4 regions of the Paenibacillus sp. YAE3 genome follow, and region 4 is predicted to be linked to each of the others. Evidence: riboswitches for the same ligand, from Rfam matches in the RefSeq annotation. Region 4 holds a riboswitch; each other region holds the start of a gene.
What was found. Region 4 has a riboswitch for cyclic di-AMP ahead of AC27KL_RS10945 (alpha/beta fold hydrolase). Riboswitches for the same ligand answer to the same signal wherever they lie in the genome.
Positions count from the first base shown of each region.

Region 1: another riboswitch for cyclic di-AMP. It lies ahead of AC27KL_RS15945 (APC family permease); the one in region 4 lies ahead of AC27KL_RS10945 (alpha/beta fold hydrolase).
Region 2: another riboswitch for cyclic di-AMP. It lies ahead of AC27KL_RS13685 (TrkH family potassium uptake protein); the one in region 4 lies ahead of AC27KL_RS10945 (alpha/beta fold hydrolase).
Region 3: another riboswitch for cyclic di-AMP. It lies ahead of AC27KL_RS18680 (hypothetical protein); the one in region 4 lies ahead of AC27KL_RS10945 (alpha/beta fold hydrolase).

Region 1 covers NZ_BAAIYF010000007.1:300,617-304,828, forward strand. Annotated here, with positions in the region: gene AC27KL_RS15945 (APC family permease) at 17-1,840, opposite strand; cyclic di-AMP (ydaO/yuaA leader) riboswitch at 1,980-2,142, opposite strand; gene AC27KL_RS15950 (cardiolipin synthase) at 2,332-3,858, opposite strand; gene AC27KL_RS15955 (winged helix-turn-helix transcriptional regulator) at 4,112-4,212, opposite strand, start outside.
Region 2 covers NZ_BAAIYF010000006.1:196,715-200,926, forward strand. Annotated here, with positions in the region: gene AC27KL_RS13675 (cation:proton antiporter) at 1-3, opposite strand, end outside; gene AC27KL_RS13680 (potassium channel family protein) at 20-688, opposite strand; gene AC27KL_RS13685 (TrkH family potassium uptake protein) at 735-2,075, opposite strand; cyclic di-AMP (ydaO/yuaA leader) riboswitch at 2,141-2,281, opposite strand; gene AC27KL_RS13690 (CPBP family intramembrane glutamic endopeptidase) at 2,542-4,212, shown strand, end outside; gene uvrC (excinuclease ABC subunit UvrC) at 4,208-4,212, opposite strand, start outside.
Region 3 covers NZ_BAAIYF010000009.1:175,549-179,760, forward strand. Annotated here, with positions in the region: gene AC27KL_RS18670 (helix-turn-helix transcriptional regulator) at 1-732, shown strand, start outside; tRNA gene AC27KL_RS18675 (tRNA-Leu) at 871-953, shown strand; cyclic di-AMP (ydaO/yuaA leader) riboswitch at 1,419-1,622, shown strand; cyclic di-AMP (ydaO/yuaA leader) riboswitch at 1,732-1,907, shown strand; gene AC27KL_RS18680 (hypothetical protein) at 2,085-2,477, shown strand; gene AC27KL_RS18685 (potassium-transporting ATPase subunit F) at 2,609-2,686, shown strand; gene kdpA (potassium-transporting ATPase subunit KdpA) at 2,746-4,212, shown strand, end outside.
Region 4 covers NZ_BAAIYF010000004.1:491,230-495,441, forward strand. Annotated here, with positions in the region: gene AC27KL_RS10935 (helix-turn-helix transcriptional regulator) at 1-890, shown strand, start outside; gene AC27KL_RS10940 (helix-turn-helix transcriptional regulator) at 892-1,476, opposite strand; cyclic di-AMP (ydaO/yuaA leader) riboswitch at 1,840-2,041, shown strand; cyclic di-AMP (ydaO/yuaA leader) riboswitch at 2,114-2,274, shown strand; gene AC27KL_RS10945 (alpha/beta fold hydrolase) at 2,448-3,272, shown strand; gene AC27KL_RS10950 (AcpB/EbpR/MafR family transcriptional regulator) at 3,346-4,212, shown strand, end outside.

The DNA of each region.
Region 1 (4,212 bases), on a different contig from region 4:
GGTTCTTCAGGCCCATTTATTTTTTCAGATGGTACGGCACCGTCGTTACGATAACGTCTTTGCGATACAGCAAATACGTGCGAATCATCAAACTCGTTTGGTTGTGCAGCAGATTTTGCCAGCTCCGCTTCGGTATGAACTGGGGAATGACGACCGTTACCTGATAATGGGACTCGCTGGCCTTTCGATGAACCATATCGATGAATTTGCTCAGCGGATGTATGATGCTCCGGTAAGGGGAAGGCAACGTCACCAGCCGGACGTCCGGCCGCCACTTCTTCCATTTTTCTTCGAAGCGAATTTCCTCTTCCTTTTCAAAAGGGATGTATACGGCAATGATCTGGTCCGCCGATAAGGATTGCGCATAATTCAACGAATGTTCGACCACGTGCGTGATGCCGGACACCGGAAGGATGACGACGTTTCCTTCGATCGGAACCGCCGGTTCGCAGGTCGACAAGCGAAGCTGCTCGCCTACCGCTTCGTAATGCTTCTTGATTCTGTGGAACAAATAAACGATCAAAGGCAAGAATATTAACACCGGCCATATTTGCGGGAACTTGGTCACGAAAAACATGACCGATACGGTGAAGCTGATGAGCGCGCCGATCGCATTGATGATAAGTTTCGTTACCCAGCCTGCGGGTTTTTCCCGCACCCATTTCGCGATCATCCCCGTCTGCGACAACGTAAAAGGAATAAAAACGCCTACCGCATACAGCGGAATCAAATGCTCCGTTTGCCCGTGGAAGGCAATAATCAGCACGATCGACAGCAGCCCAAGAAAGATGATGCCGTTGGAATATCCGAGGCGGTCTCCCCTTACCGTAAACATTCTGGGAATGAACCGGTCTTTGGCAAGATTCACCGCCAGCAGCGGAAAAGCGGAATACCCCGTATTCGCCGCCAAGATCAAGATCAACGCAGTGGTTCCTTGAATGATAAAATACATGAAATTGCGCCCGAAGGTTTCCTTGGCGATTTGCGATACGACCGTTTCCTGCGCATTCGGGGAGATCCCCAAATAATAAGCCATGAACACGATGCCCGAGAAAAGCAGGGCCAGCAGAATGCCCATGGCCATTAACGTTTTGGCTGCATTTTTAGGGGCCGGATCTTTGAAATTCGGTATCGCGTTGGATATCGCCTCGACGCCGGTCAGCGCCGAGCTGCCCGATGCAAAAGCTTTTAGCAGCAGAAACAAGCTGATCCCTGCCACCGGCGTGCCGACTGGCGTATGCAGGTTAGGCGCAACCTGGCCGGTCGCGATATGGTACAGCCCGACGCCGATCAAAATAAACATCGCCAGCGCGAATAAGTACACCGGATACGCCAAGATGGAAGCCGACTCGGTGACGCCTCTCAGATTCAGGAGCGTAATGAGGATAACAAACGTGACTGCGATCGCCACCGTATGCTCATGCAGCACGGGAAATGCCGACGTGATGGCGTCCGTTCCCGCCGAGACGCTCACCGCCACGGTCAAAATGTAATCGACCAACAGCGAGCCGCCGGCCACCAATCCAGGATATATCCCCAAATTTTGCTTGGATACGACGTATGCTCCCCCGCCATGCGGATAAGCGAAAATGATTTGGCGATACGACAGAATCAACGCCGATAATAAAATAAGGACACCGATTCCTATCGGAATCGAATACCAGAAAGCCGATGCGCCGACCGTGATCAGCACCAGCAGGATTTGCTCGGGACCGTAGGCGACGGAGGATAACGCGTCCGAGGAAAGTATCGCAAGTGCCTTCTTTTTGTTGAGCTTTTGTTCTCCCAATTCCGCAGATTTCAGAGGACGTCCAATGAGGAGCCTTTTTAACGCTGCCATCGTGTCATTCACCGCCACTGTTCAAGTTGAAGTTCCATGAAAGTATCCTTATTGTTTCCCCTTTTGGCCCAATTGGGCACACCAAAAAAAGCCACAGGAAAGTTGGGCTTTCCCGCGGCTTTCAAAAGCGCACGACAAATCCTTCTTTCATAACGCCTACGAGGTTAGCTGACGGATTCGGGATTGAAAGTATCCCTACACTCGACCTGCGAACATAATCAAGTGATTCACCCCTGGGACGAAGTTCCCTTCCTCCCGTTGGTTCCCCCGCTTCTGGATACAGAATTAAGCGATCAAGGAAAATGACAATTCAGGGTCACAAGTTCATTTACGAATGAAATCATACTCCCGTTGGATACTTACTGTAAAGAGGCCAAGAATCATATTGTAGCGCGAAAACGGGCAAATTGAATCCATGGCATCGCTTGCAACGGCTGCATCCTGTTTTTTTCAGGCCGTAGCCATGGTTCACGCCTGTTTTCGGCCGATGCTTAGAGCAGCGGCGAAATAAGCCTCATCAGCGATTCTGAAATGCGTTTCAGAATGCCTCGTTTCTGGAAGGAGTCCCAAGCGATGCGGACGGAGTCCTTGAAATCCTGCTCAAAATCGCGTTTGATGTCCAGCACGGTTTCGGATTCGTAAAGCACCGCGGCAAGCTCGTAATTCAGCTCAAAGCTGCGGATATCCATGTTGGCCGTACCGATCGATGCGATTTCGTCATCCACCAGCACGATTTTGGCATGAATAAAGCCGTCTTTGTAATGGTATATAGAGGCTCCCGCCTTAAGGAGGGGCGTAAAGTAGGATTGGGATGCCTGGTCGCTGATCACGCTGTCGCTTTTCCCCGGGTACAAAATGCGTACATCGATGCCTGCCGCCGCGGACAATCGCAGCAATGTTAATGTTTCCTGATCCGGTATAAAATATGGCGTGGCGATCCAAATCGATTTTTTTGCCGATGCCATGATGGCCAACAGCGCGTTGCGTATGCTTGTATCTTCCGAGCTTGGGCCGCTGGCCACGATCTGAACGGCCCCATTCGCCGGGACCCCCTGATCCGGAAAATACGACCTGTTCATGTAAGCGTCCCAAGAGTAATGGTTTTGGCCGCTGGTTGCGTACAGCCAGTCTTCCAGGAAAATGGCCTGCAGTTTATAGAGCGCCTTTCCTTCGATTTTCAAGTGGCTGTCGCGCCAGACCGGAAATTTTTTGGAACGGCCGAGATATTCGTCGCCGACGTTCAGCCCGCCGGTAAAGCCGACCACGCCGTCAACGATGACGATTTTGCGGTGGTTACGGTAATTGACCGTTTCAAGAAGCCAAGGCGAAAAAATGGGATCAAACTCGACGACCTCGATGCCGGCATCTTTCATCGGCTGCAAAAAGCGTTTACGCAACCCGTTGCTGCCCAATCCGTCAAAAAGAAAACGAACGATCACGCCCGATTCGGCTTTGCGGATCAGCGCGTCCCGAATGGCGGTGCCGATGCGGTCCGAACGATAAATATAATACTGGATATGGATATGGTGCGCGGCCTTTTCGATGGCTTGCAAAATTTCCGAAAAGGTTTCGTCGCCGTTGGTCAACAGCTTTGTTTCGGTTTCCGTTGCTGCCGGGCCGCCGCCGAACCTTTCAATGACCTTGATGACATATTCCGACCTCTCACTTAACAACGACAATGGGGCCAAATTCAAACGCCTGCCCGCCAAAATCTCCCGGAACAGCTTTCTCTGTTCTTCCGCCCGGTGCAGATGTTTTTTCCGTCTCCAGCGGCTTCTGCCAAAAAGCAAATACAACAGCACCCCTACCGCCGGAAGAAATGCCAGGATCAAAAACCATGCCAGCGTGCTTTGCGGCGAACGGTTTTCCATAAAAATGATGAAGCCGATGCCTATAATGGAAAGCGGCCATAAAATGCCGATCAGCGTCGACAGGCGGATCACGGACCTGTTCATGACAAAAAGGCCGATCAGCACCAGGACTACGACGATCACGATTTGAAAAACGCGGTTTTTCATATGTAGTAAAATCCACCTATTCTCCGATGTATAATTGGGGTCCGACTAAAGTGTACGTTCTCATCCTGCTCCTCTCCGCGAAAAAATAAGGACATGCTGCTCTCTCAAAAAAATCAAAATCCTGCTGATACACCCTTAAGGTACTGCTTATGCCATTTTAAATACTGCATGACGGTATGTCTATACATGCTGGTTAAGCTGCTTGCTTTCCCCCTGAATCATCAAAAAAACGGACAAGCAATCTTGTTGAACGCTAGTCCGTTTCCGTTTGTTCATTGTTCCCCTTATGGAGCTGTTTTCGCTGGACATGGGCCAATCCCCATTGATGCAAGGCTTCCAAAATCGGAGACAGGC
Region 2 (4,212 bases), on a different contig from region 4:
CACGTTAACTTACTCCCATCTAGTCTGCATTGACGGCTTCGCTTTCGAACCGGTCGATGTTGTCGTTCGCGCCGATGATCACCATAATGTCGCCGGCGCGGAGCTGATCCATTGCGGTCGGAGCGACGATCACTTTTCCCTGGCGGTGGATCGCCACGATGCTGCAGCCGAATTTGGCGCGGGTGTTGATTTCGTTTAACGTTTTGCAGTCCAGTTTTTCAGGCACCTTCATTTCGACGATGCTGTATTCCTTGGACAACTCGATGTAGTCGAGCAGGTTCGGCGTCACGAGCTGATGGGCAACCCGGATCCCCATGTCCTTTTCCGGAAAAATGACCCGGTCGACGCCCAGCTTCTCCAGCGCGCGCCCGTGAAGCACCGAAATCGCCTTGGCCACGACCGTGCGCACGCCCAAATCCTTCAGCAAAATCGCGGCCAGGATGCTCATCTGGATATCGTCTCCGATCGCGACGATGCCGCAGTCGAAATTGCGGATCCCGAGCGATTTGAGGACTTCCTCGTCCGTGGCGTCGGCCACGACGGCATGCGTCAAATATTCGCTCATGTCGCTGACGACTTCCTCGTTTTTATCGACCCCGAGCACCTCGTATCCCAAATCGACGAGCTCGAGTGCAAGGCTGGAGCCGAAACGTCCCAGACCGATGACGACAAACTGCTGTGTTTTCATTCTCTCCTGATACTCCTTATTTAATCAATTTCTGTTTTCTTTGAAACTAGCCGATAATGATTTTGCCTTCCGGATGCCGGTACAGCTCTTTGCCTTTTTTCGGGCCAAGTGCGTAAGCCAGGGTCAGCGGCCCAAGCCGTCCCGCAAACATCGTGAGACAGATCAATATTTTGCCGACCAGCGTCAAATGCTGCGTAAGTCCAAGCGAAAGCCCGACCGTCCCGAAAGCCGAAGTCGTTTCATACAAAATGGTCAAAAAGTTGCTGTCCTCCGTCGTCGAAAGCACCATCGACACCCCGACCACCAGAAACAACGCGAGGAAGGTGATCGTCAGCGCCTTAAAGATGCGATCCTGCGCCAGGCGGTAGCGGTAAAGCACGATATCGTCGCGTCCGCGGATCATGGCGATGACCGCGCCGACCAGAATGGTGAAGGTGGTCGTTTTGATCCCGCCTCCGGTGGATCCCGGCGATGCGCCGATAAACATCAGGATGACCATGAAAAATTGGGACGCTTGCCGCATGCTTGCGAGATCCAGCGTGTTGGCCCCCGCGGTCCGCGGCGAAACCGATTGGAAAAACGACGCAAGAATTTTGCCGCCCCAATTCAAGGAACCGAGCGTTTTCGGGTTCGTGAATTCGAAAACGAAAATGACGATCGCCCCGATCAGAATCAGCGCCCCGGTCATGGACAGCACGATTTTCGTATGCAGCGAAAGCTTCCGTTTGTGCCGGTAATCCACCAGGTCCGACATGACAATAAATCCGATCCCGCCCGAAACGATCAAAAACATGACGACGATATTGACGAGCGGATCGTACACATACCCCGTCAGGCTGTTGAAATGGCCGAAAAGGTCGAAGCCCGCGTTGTTGAACATCGATACCCCGTGAAATATCCCGAAGTACACCGCCCGGCCGACCGGCATGTCAAAGGACCAGCGGATGGCGAACAAAACCGCTCCGCAGCCTTCGATCACGAGCGAAAAGATAAGCACCTTCCGGATCAGCCGCACGATGCCCTCCATCGTGTTCTGGTTCATCGCTTCCTGGAGGATCAGGCGGTCGCGCAGCGAAATCTTCCGCTTCAGCACGAGGGAAAACAAGGTGGCCATCGTCATGAAGCCGAGCCCCCCGACCTGAATCAGCAGCATAATAACGACTTGTCCGAAGGTGCTGAAAAACGTTCCCGTATCCTTAACAACCAAACCGGTAACGCAAGTCGCCGAAGTCGCCGTAAACAAAGCATCGATGAACCGGAGCGGCTTGCCCGTCGTGTTCGAAATCGGCAAGGTGAGAAGTATGGCTCCGATCAATATAATGCCGGCGAACCCCAATACAAGAATTTGCGGGGGAGCCAATCGAAACCACCTGATTTTCGCTGTCAACATAGTCACCTCTTTAAAAAAGTCAAAAGAAAAAAAGCATCGGAAATCCAATGCCTTTCGGTTTGGTTCCTGCTGCATAACGCCTACGAGGTTAGCTGACGGATTCGGGCATGCACAGGTTGCCCTATTCGCTATGGATAAAAGCGAAATTCACCCCAAAATAATGGTTCCCCCGTTTTCATATCGAAATTCGGCGTACGGATTATTCATTTGCTTCAAAGATTATAATCCTATTCGTTTTACATCACAAAGCCATTATTCGAATGAATACGTGGGAATACGGCCCGATTGCATCGCAAATCTCATAAAAGTCTGCCTTTCTCTCGCGTTTACAATCACTTTCCACGATTTTCATCATTTTTTCACGGCCAATGAGGGAGAAAACTGGCTTTCGAGGGACATCGTATGCTATGTTTACGTTTATACTAGGTATATATCTTTACAATCCAAACAAAGGGGGCATTTCATGAATCCCGTCGGACAACCGCTGCGGCTCAAAGCCAATTACAAATGGCTGGGCATTTTTGCGGTCATCGGGCTCGTTTTATTCGTCTTGTTCCAGATTCTCCCTTCCACCGCCTCGGAAACGCTGGAGCAGCAAAACACGAAGGTCATCAGCAAGGCGGAGGCCCAACGCGCCGCGGAGGCCTTCATGCAAAACACGCTGCATTTGGAGCCGGACCCGAGCAAGGACGCGGTTATCACGTACCAGTCCAACTCGGATCTATACGGCTATTTGTCGCGGGAAAAGCTGCTGAACGAATACAACAAAACGTTTGAAAAAAGTTATCCCTACGACGTGTTCCGCGTCCGTTTGGCCGAACGCCAAAACGAAGGTTACGCCAATATCGACGTACATATGAATTCGGGCAAGGTCGTCGCTTTTTCCGTTACGCCCCGCTATTCGAATTATGCCGCGGCCATGGCGGACCCGAATAAAACCAAACGCGAAACCAAGCTGAAAATCGTGGAAGGCGGCCTGTCGCTGGAGAAAAAAGAAGAGCTTGCCGCACCTTGGCTGCAGCAAATGGGTTACGACCCGGGCAAGCTGGAGCTGTCGACCAAGGAGAACGAGGCGGGACTCGTATACACCGACCCGAACCGGACGATCGGCCGTTCAAGCCTTCAAGTCAAATTGACGTTCGAGGAAGGGAAAGTTCATTCCTTCGAACAGACCTTTAGCGTGCCCGAAGCGCATGCGGCCTACGTCGAAAAGGAAACGTCCAAAGCCAAATGGCTTACCATCTTAGGCTACGGTCTGCTGACGTTTGTCCTAGGCGTACTGGCCATCGTATACAGCGCGTTGACCCGGGCCCATACGTCGTTCAAGAGGGGCATTTTCCTGAGCGTGTTTTATTTTGCGGTCGCCACGTTCAGCACGTACAACATGCTGCCGGTATTTCAAGGCGAGGGGGTTTCGAATTTCGGCCTTGTCTTCATGCTCGGTTTCCAGACCTTCTTTAACCTGGTGATGGCTGCCCTTTTGTACTTCTCGCTCGTGGGCGGGGACGGTTTATGGCGCAAAGCCGGCATCAATGCCTGGGCCAAAGCCAAAGAACCCGGCTACGGGCCTTACGTGCTGCACAGCATGTACACCGGGTACCTATGGGCGTTTATTCTGATGGGCGTCCAGTCCGTCATTTACATCGTGCTCGACAAAACGATCCACAGCTGGTCGACGACCGATGCCACGCAATCGCCGTACAACATGTTATATCCTTGGCTGCTGCCGATTATGGCGTGGATGGCGGGTATTTCCGAGGAAGCGGTCTACCGCCTGTTCGGCATTCCGATGCTGAAAAAGCTGCTGCGCAGCACGTTTGCCGCCTGCCTGATCACGACGCTGATTTGGGCGCTCGGACACACGCTTTATCCGATTTACCCCGTCATTACGCGTCCGATCGAACTGACGGTCATCGGGCTGCTGTTCAGCTTCATTTTCTTAAAGCACGGCTACATCGCCGCCATGTTCAGCCACGTCGTCTTCGACAGCGTCCTGATGAGCTTCAGCCTGTTCGCGCTGGGCGACGTGCCGGACATCATCGCGGGCATCGTCACGATCGTCATGCCTGCCGTCGTCGCTTATATCGTTTACCTGTACAACCGCAACAAAAAGAAAGAGGAGCCATATGTCATG
Region 3 (4,212 bases), on a different contig from region 4:
CGGACTCCGGGACTTCGGCGCAGCGAGGTGGCGCTGCTTGCCGGCATCAGCGTCGATTGGTATACGTGGCTGGAACAGGGCCGAAACATACAGGTATCTTCCCAGGTGACGGAGAGCATCGCGCGCGCCCTGCAGCTTGATGCCGATGAAAAAAGACATCTGTTTCTGCTTGCCTTGCAGCAGTATCCCCCCGTTTCGGGGGAGGCTGCCGCGGAAATTACGCCGGCGCTTCAGCGGTTTCTGGACCTGCAGGGAACAAGCCCGGCTTACGTGACCGACCAGCGCTTAAACATCGTGGGATGGAACCGGATCGCCAGCATGGTGTATGGAGAATATGAAACGATGCCGGCAAGGGAACGCAACTCCGTCTGGCGTACGTTTACCTCCCTGGATGTCCGCAGCCTGCTCCGGGAACGTTGGGAAGCCCATGCCCGGCACCGTCTGGCGCAATTTCGGGCAAACTACGCCAAATTTGCCGGGGATCCATGGTGGACGGACATGATCGGTGAATTAAACCGCGCAAGCGAAGAATTCAGGGCGTGGTGGCCGCGGCATGACGTCTTAAACGGCCCCGAAGGGAAAAAAATCATTCATCATCCGGCCGCGGGCAGGCTCGAATTCGAGCAGGTTTCGTTTGTGACGTCCGACGACCCGGATTTGACCGTCACGATCAACGTTCCGACGGCGGAAGGTGATACGGTCGCCAAGCTGGGCAAGCTGTTGAAGGAATGAATGGGCTTTGGTCCACGGCCCGTTTTTACGCAACGGTTCATATATTCCCAGGGATCGGACTGCATAAAAGAAATAAACTATTTACATATCGTGATAATCGGTGTATAATAACAGAGTTGCTGCAAAAGTTAATATTATGCGGTAGTGGTGGAATGGCAGACACGCTATCTTGAGGGGGTAGTGGGCGTATGCCCGTGGAGGTTCGAGTCCTCTCTACCGCATTGACGATCTGACCGAGAAAATCCCTGTTTTGCAGGGATTTTTTTGTTGCACCAGGCAATGTTTCGCTATCCAAGCGTTCGTTCGTAAAAAGAAGCTTTTGCCGCCGCGGGAAATTCCATAGACTCACATATAACGAAAGAGGCCAACGCGGCCTCTTTTTTGTTTTGCTCCATTCTTTATGCTTTTAGGTCGCCATAGGGCAACGGTTCACGATTCGATTGGGCCCGGCCGGTTTGCGGAAAAAGGGATCCGCATTCAAAGGAACGCAATAGAAGGGGGCTTTCGCATCCATTGCCAAAAACGCGAAAAATAGAGAGCATGCGAGAGCTTGGCGCAGATAAAGACTTTTGTAAGCGATAACCTGTATGATAGGGTCGCCATTTTACGCGGATAACGATTTCGCGTCTCCTTTACATCCCGATGCACGCGGGTGTATGATTCAAATCGTAATTGAACATGTTTCCATTTTTAAATCGCTGAATTTCCGTTTGAAGAAGCGGAAATCGGGGGAACCAATCGCGCGTCCCGTCGTCCGGTGTGAGAGTCGGAAGGCAGGGAGGCGCCGGGGTGAATCCTGCGAACGGATGCCATGGATCCGATCGCGGGTAGAGCGACTCTCACCGCTCGAATCCGTCAGCTAACCTCGTAAGCGTCGCCTGAGAGAGGAATGATGAAACTTGTGATCGATGAACATCGGCCGCAGGGGATCGGATGACCTCTGTGGTTTTTTATTGCCAAAAACGCAACGTTGCACAAAATGGATGAAAGTCAATAGAAACGTCTTTAACGCTGAATTCCGGCTTTGGCCGGAAGCGGGGGAACCAACGCGCCGTTTGCTTCCACAAGCGGATGGCGCCGGGGTGAATCCCTTTGTCCGAAAACCGGACGGGGGAAGGGCGACTCTCACGCCCGAATCCGTCAGCTAACCTCGTAAGCGTATCGGGAGAGGCCCCATTCGTCGTGAGCGATATTTCATGGCTTTCTTTGGTCATGGATGTTGGAAGCCGCGGGAAAGAATCCTCTTTCCTGCGGCTTTTTTTTATTCGGGTCAGCATTTCGGATAAGCATTTTTAATAAAAGGTGCGATTGTTGCGGATTGCCCGATCCAGAAACGAAAGGAGGCGAGAGCCGTGGAGGAGGAACTCATCGTCGTGACGGCCCCGAACGAGGCCGGGCGCAATTTTATCAAGCTTTTGATCTATCTCAAGCGGCCTTTCGCCGCACTGACGAACAATGCCAAGGAAGAACGCGATCTGAAGAAGCTGGGCGTCTCCAAAGTCATCCGGCTCCATACCAACAACACGGAGGAATGGGTCGTGCCTGAGTGGCGGATCGGCCGGATTTTTATATTCGAAAACAGTTTGAATTTAACGTGCCGTTACTTGCAAATTTGCCGTGCTTGGACGCCGGATTCCATCTACGTAATCACCCGGGCGCATCACTCGCCGGGCATTTACCGGGGGCTTGGCGCGGATCACGTCATTCACACGTTGAACGGCGAAGTCGGATTTTTGCTGAAATAAGGGATTTGACAAGGAGAGCGTTGAACCATGATGGATTTTTTAATGATTTTAACGCTTGCGGGCGTGTTCGGAATCTTTTTGCTGTTCCTCATCTGGTGCGGCCATGTCGTGGATGGGGGAGGCGAAGGCCGATGATCGTGGTTTTGGTGCTGACGGCGTTTGTGTTCGTCTACCTGGCGTATGCCTTGATCCATCCGGAACGGTTTTAGAAAGGCCGGGCGGAGCAGGCTTAGACGCCTTCACCCGCTTATAAGAGGAGGAAACGATTTTGGATATATTGCAGATAGGCATCGTGATCGTGGTGCTGCTGCTGTTGGTCAAACCGGCAGGCAGTTATATTTACCACGTGTTTTCTAACGAGGCGAACTGGATGGACCGGATGTTCGGTCCCGTGGAGAAGTTTTTTTATGCCGTCATCGGTCTTCGGAAACGCTCCGGGATGAGCTGGAAAACATATGCCTTAAGCATGATGGCGACGAACGTTGTGCTTGTGGCCGTAAGTTACGCGGTGCTGAGATGGATGGGCGGACTGCCGGCAAACCCGAACGGGACGGGAAACATGGAGGCGAGCTTGTCCTTCAACACCGTCATCAGCTTTATGACGAATACGAACCTGCAGCATTACAGCGGGGAAAGCGGCATGTCGTATTTGGGGCAAATGATCGTCATCACGATGATGATGTTTACGTCGGCCGCGTCCGGCCTGGCCGTGGCGATCGCTTTCATGCGGGGCATAACCCGCCGCGGGGACGGACTCGGCAACTTTTTCGAGGATTTCGTCAAAGCCCATGTCCGGGTGTTCCTGCCGCTCGCGTTGATCGTTACCCTGGTGCTTGTGGGGTTGAAGGTGCCGCAGACGCTTGATCAGGCGGTGACCGTGAACACGCTTGGCGGCGCTGTGCAGCATATCGCGATGGGGCCGGTAGCGTCCCTGGAATCGATCAAACATCTGGGAACGAACGGCGGCGGATTTTTCGGGGCGAACTCGTCGCATCCGTTCGAGAATCCGAGTCCGCTCACGAACGTCATCGAAATTTTAAGCATGTGGACGATATCGGCCGCGCTGCCTTACACGTTCGGGCGTTTCGCCGGCAACCGCAAGCAGGGCTGGATTCTTTTTTCGGCCATGATGGTGCTGTTCCTGGCGTTCCTGTCCCTGACGTACGTCTCGGAAAAAAGCGGCAACCCGCTGATCCATCAGCTGGGCATCGACGCTTCGCAGGGCAGCATGGAAGGAAAAGAAGTTCGTTTCGGCGTGGCGCAGTCCGCTTTGTTCACGGCGGTGACGACCGCGGCGACGACCGGTTCGGTCAATAACATGCACGATACGCTGACCCCGCTCGGCGGGCTGGCTCCGCTGGCGCAGATGATGCTGAACGTCGTCTTCGGGGGCAAAGGCGTCGGGCTGGTCAACATGCTGATGTACGCCATATTGGGCGTGTTCATTTGCGGCCTCATGGTCGGGCGGACGCCGGAGTTTCTCGGGAACAAAATCGAAAGCCGGGAAATGAAGCTGATCGCCGTCGCGATCCTGGCGCATCCGCTGATCATTTTGGCGCCGACGGCCATTTCGTTCCTGACGCATCTCGGCACGGACGCCCTTTCGAATCCGCTGTATCACGGGCTCAGCCAGGCGTTGTACGAATTTGCGTCATCCGCGGCGAACAACGGCTCCGGCTTTGAAGGGCTGGGGGATAACACGGTGTTCTGGAACGTCAGCACGGGGCTTGTCATG
Region 4 (4,212 bases):
CGCTCATTCTTTCTTCTGTCGAGCCGCTTGGCAGCGAAGGGGAGCTGGAGAGCATCGCGGCCGAAATCGCGGGCGAGATCGGGCTGGCCTGCGGCTTTCAGCCGGACGTTTTATGCGGCACGGCGGAAAAAGGGCTGGTCGGCATCAGCAAATCGTATTATGCGGCCAACGAAAGCCTGCAGTATACCCTCTTCGCGAGGGAGCATCTCCCGGTGCAGAAGGAGGAGATTCAGCCAGGCGTCGATTATTATTATCCGACCGATTGGGAGGTTCAACTGATCAATAACCTGAAAATCGGCAACCTGGATACGACGATGCAAATCTTGCACGAAATCAGCGAGGAAAACAAAAAGCGGCGGCTGCCCGAACCGAGCGAAACCAAGCTGGTATCCTTGTTGATGGAAACGATGCTGAGGGTGCTGCATGAGCTGAACCTGGACACGTGCCTATACGCCAAGCAATTCGCGAGCCGGGCGGGAGCGGGGGACATCGGCGGGATGTGGAGCTACGTTTTTGAGGTCGGCACGTTAATTTGCGAACGGAAACGTTATGCCAATACCTCGCCTTCGCTTGCCGTCGGCAGCGAGCTGCTTCAATTCGTGAACCAGAACTACACCAGCGCCGACATTTCGCTGAAGCAGCTGGCGGAAAGATGCGGCATGTCGGTATCCCATGTCTCCAAAATCTTCAAGGAAGTGTCCGGCATCAACTTCTACGACTATTTATGCCGGCTCCGGATGGAAACGGCCAAGGAGCTGCTGCGGGAGAAAACATTCGGGATGGACGATATCGCCCGCCGGGTAGGTTACGAAAACGTCTATTCCTTCAAACGTGCTTTCGTGCGGTACGAAGGCATCAAGCCGGATGAATACGTGGAATCGGCGATCTGAATCAACCGCTCGCCTCGTCCATCTGTCGGCAACGATATTGGGCCGGCGTCATGCCGGTCGCTTTTTTGAAGGCGGTAAAAAAATGGCTTTTCGTCTGAAACCCGGCTTGCTGCGCGATTTCGGCAACGCTCATGTCGGTCTCCGTGAGCAATTCCTTTACCTTTTCGATCCGCATATTCAAAATATAATTGGACAGCGACATTCCGTAATGGTCGAGAAACAATTGACGGGAATATTTGGCGGACAACTCGATGTGGTCGGCGATGCTTTCGACGGATAGTCTTGGATCGTGAATGTGGTATCGACCGAACACCAGAAACAGCCCATTCAAAAATACGGTGTTCCATGTGACGCGCAGCCAGTCATTGGTTGAAAAGAAAAACTCGAAGTTTCTCCATCCTACCCATTGACTTCCCAATAGACCGTCTGAAAGCCGGTAATTCTGAAAGGCAAGCAAATGTCCCAGCATCGGCGTATACGCAAAGACAAGCAGGAACAGCATGCCGGGAAGCGCAAGCAGATACAGATAACGGTTCTTTGCGACCTCATGGATAAATCCGTGATGTCCTCTTTTATTGTTGTTCAATCATTCACCTCCCTGCGATCCATGGAATGAAGATGCCTTATGACACCATTATCGTAGCAGCGGTTCAAAGGCTTTGAATAGTTCTGATTGGTACGAAGGAGTTCTTATATGGCTGATGGGGGGGTATTCATTTTTCCCGCCAAGTTCTGTATCGATCTCGGAAGAGCGCTTGGTTATAACAAGATGAACGATGTATAAATCAAGGAAACGGAAGCTATCGGTTGTAAATGAATGATTGGGCAGGATCAGGGGCCGGAAACCGGCAAAAGCTATAAAAAAGGCCATGAATTCTATTGTAACCAACCTTTACAGTTCGTCGGCTCAGGCGTATATTCAACTCATTATGAAAAATCTTTGGTTCATGAATGGATTACGCTGAATTTTCAATCGCGAAAAGCGGGGGAACCACATCGGCACCGGCATGCATTCCGAGTCTCCATGGATATAGCCGGCTGCTTGGGGTGAATCGGATGAAGAGGCTGTCTTGGATCAGCTTTCCGTCCGTAGGGCAGCTCTCACGGCCCGAATCCGACAGCTAACCTCGTAAGCGTCGCTAGGAGAGAGGAGTGAAACTGTGAGTTGTCAACGAGCACAGGGTATCCGCTCTGTGTTTTTCTGTGCGAAAAAATAACATGAATGTCTATGATCGCTGAATTTCCGTTCCGGCGGAAAACGGGGGAACCGGCCGTGACAACCAACCGTTCGTCACATGGGGTGAATCTTGAAATCGCATTCGAGTAGGGCTACTCTTGGTCCGAATCCGACAGCTAACCTCGTAAGCGTGAGAAGAGAGGCTGCTTTTATACATGCCAAGCAAGGTTTATTTTGCCTTGCCTGAAGAAGCATGGAAAGAGGGTTCCTCTTTCCGTGCTTCTTTTTTTGACATGAGCATTTTGCCGAGGTTAACGAAGGTTCGACCCACATATAAAAAAACACATCGACAGACCATGCATAGCGGGAGGAGAAGGAAGTTGCCTAACATACAAGTGAATGGAACGTCGCTATATTACGAGACGCATGGCAGCGGGGTGCCGATCGTCTTTATTCACGGACATCTTTCATCTCATCATAGTTTTGAGCCTCAAGTGGAATATTTCAGCAAAAGGGCGAAGGTCATCGTCCTCGATTTGAGAGGTTACGGCAATTCGGGTAAATTGAATGTGGAAGTCGAGGAAATCGTCGACACCCAGTGCAGGGACCTGAAAGAGCTGCTGGATAAGCTCGGCTTGCCGAAGGTGACGCTGGTCGGCTGCTCGAGCGGCAGCCTGCTGGTGCAAAAATTCGCGGAAACCTATTCGGACCGCGTCAACGCGCTTGTGCTGGTGGATAGTTATTTTTACGGGCCGTGCGGCCCTTTCGGCACGAAAAACGGCATCTGGAAGCTGCTGGAGGCCTGCAGCTGGATTTCCTATTATCTTCCCGCCGAGTTTTTTCTCCGGTCGCTGCGCGTAACGTATCACAGGTGGATTCCGGCCTACAGCATTTTAAGGAACGAGCTGTTTCATAAACGGCCGACCGAGTCGATCAAACAACGGATGGCGCTGCTTAAGGCGGATATCGATCCGGTGTTGTCCCGGCTGCGGATGCCGGTGTTATGCGTGGCCGGCAGGCAGAGCGAATGGTTCGTCAACCAGATGAACAAGGCGGTGGAGCGGTTCGCCTGCGCCCAGAAAGCGGTGATCGAGGACGCGATTTATCCGAGCCATTTGTGCCAGCCGCGGGAATTTAACCGCATTCTGCTCAATTTTTTGATCGACCAAAAGCTTTTCCGGATGGAGCAGCAGCATTCGGGCTGAAAACGGCTTCCGCCGGCAACAATGAGGGATGTGCCGCTAGGTTCGGCGGAAAGCATCCGGCAAAGGTGATGACATGAATAAGGAATACAGGCAGCTGAAATCGCTGCTGAAGCTGCTGGACCGGGAAGAACGGTGGTTTACGTTCGCAGAGGTGGAAAGCGAGATGGGCGTATCGGACAAATCCGTCCGTAAGATCGTCGAGTCCGCCATCCCCCTGCTGCCCCCGTCCATGCAGATCGAGGTATCCAGGGGGAAGGGCATCATGTTCCGCCGGGACCGGCATGGGACAAGCATTCAGGAAGTTTTGGAACCGCTGCTTCGGGAAACGCCGTATTTCCGCCTGATGCAGCGTTTGTTCATGCATGACGGCAACACCTCCGCCGAGGAGGTAGCGGAAGAGCTGTATATGAGCTTTTCTTCGTTCAAAAAATGGATCATCCAGCTAAACCGGGACGAACTGCGCCCGTTTCAGCTGCGGATCACGTATTCGGCGCCGGCGCTGAAAGGAAACGAAATCCATGTCCGCTATTTTTTATGGAAGCTGTTCACCGAGGCTTATCCTTATACCGGATGGCCTTTTTCGAATGCCGATTACGCGCGTCTGGACGGCTGGGTGGCCGAGATCGAGCGGGAAAACGGAATGATTTATTTTTTGAACGCAAAACGGAGTTTGTCGTTCCTGATCGCGATCGTGCTCGAAAGGGTCAAGCAGGGGCACCGGGTTGCGCTTAAAAGCGGAAGCTACGCATGGGAACGCCATCCGTTTTTCGGGCCGGTCCTGAAGATGTCGGAAAAGCTGGCTGCGGCGTACGGCGTCGTGTTGCCCCGCGAAGAGGTTTATTTTTTGCAGTCGATGTTCAGCTTGAGCCAGTATCACGGCAAGGACGGGTTCCCTGTATTCGGGGGAAGGGCCCTTGCTTCGGAGCAGGAAGACGATGCA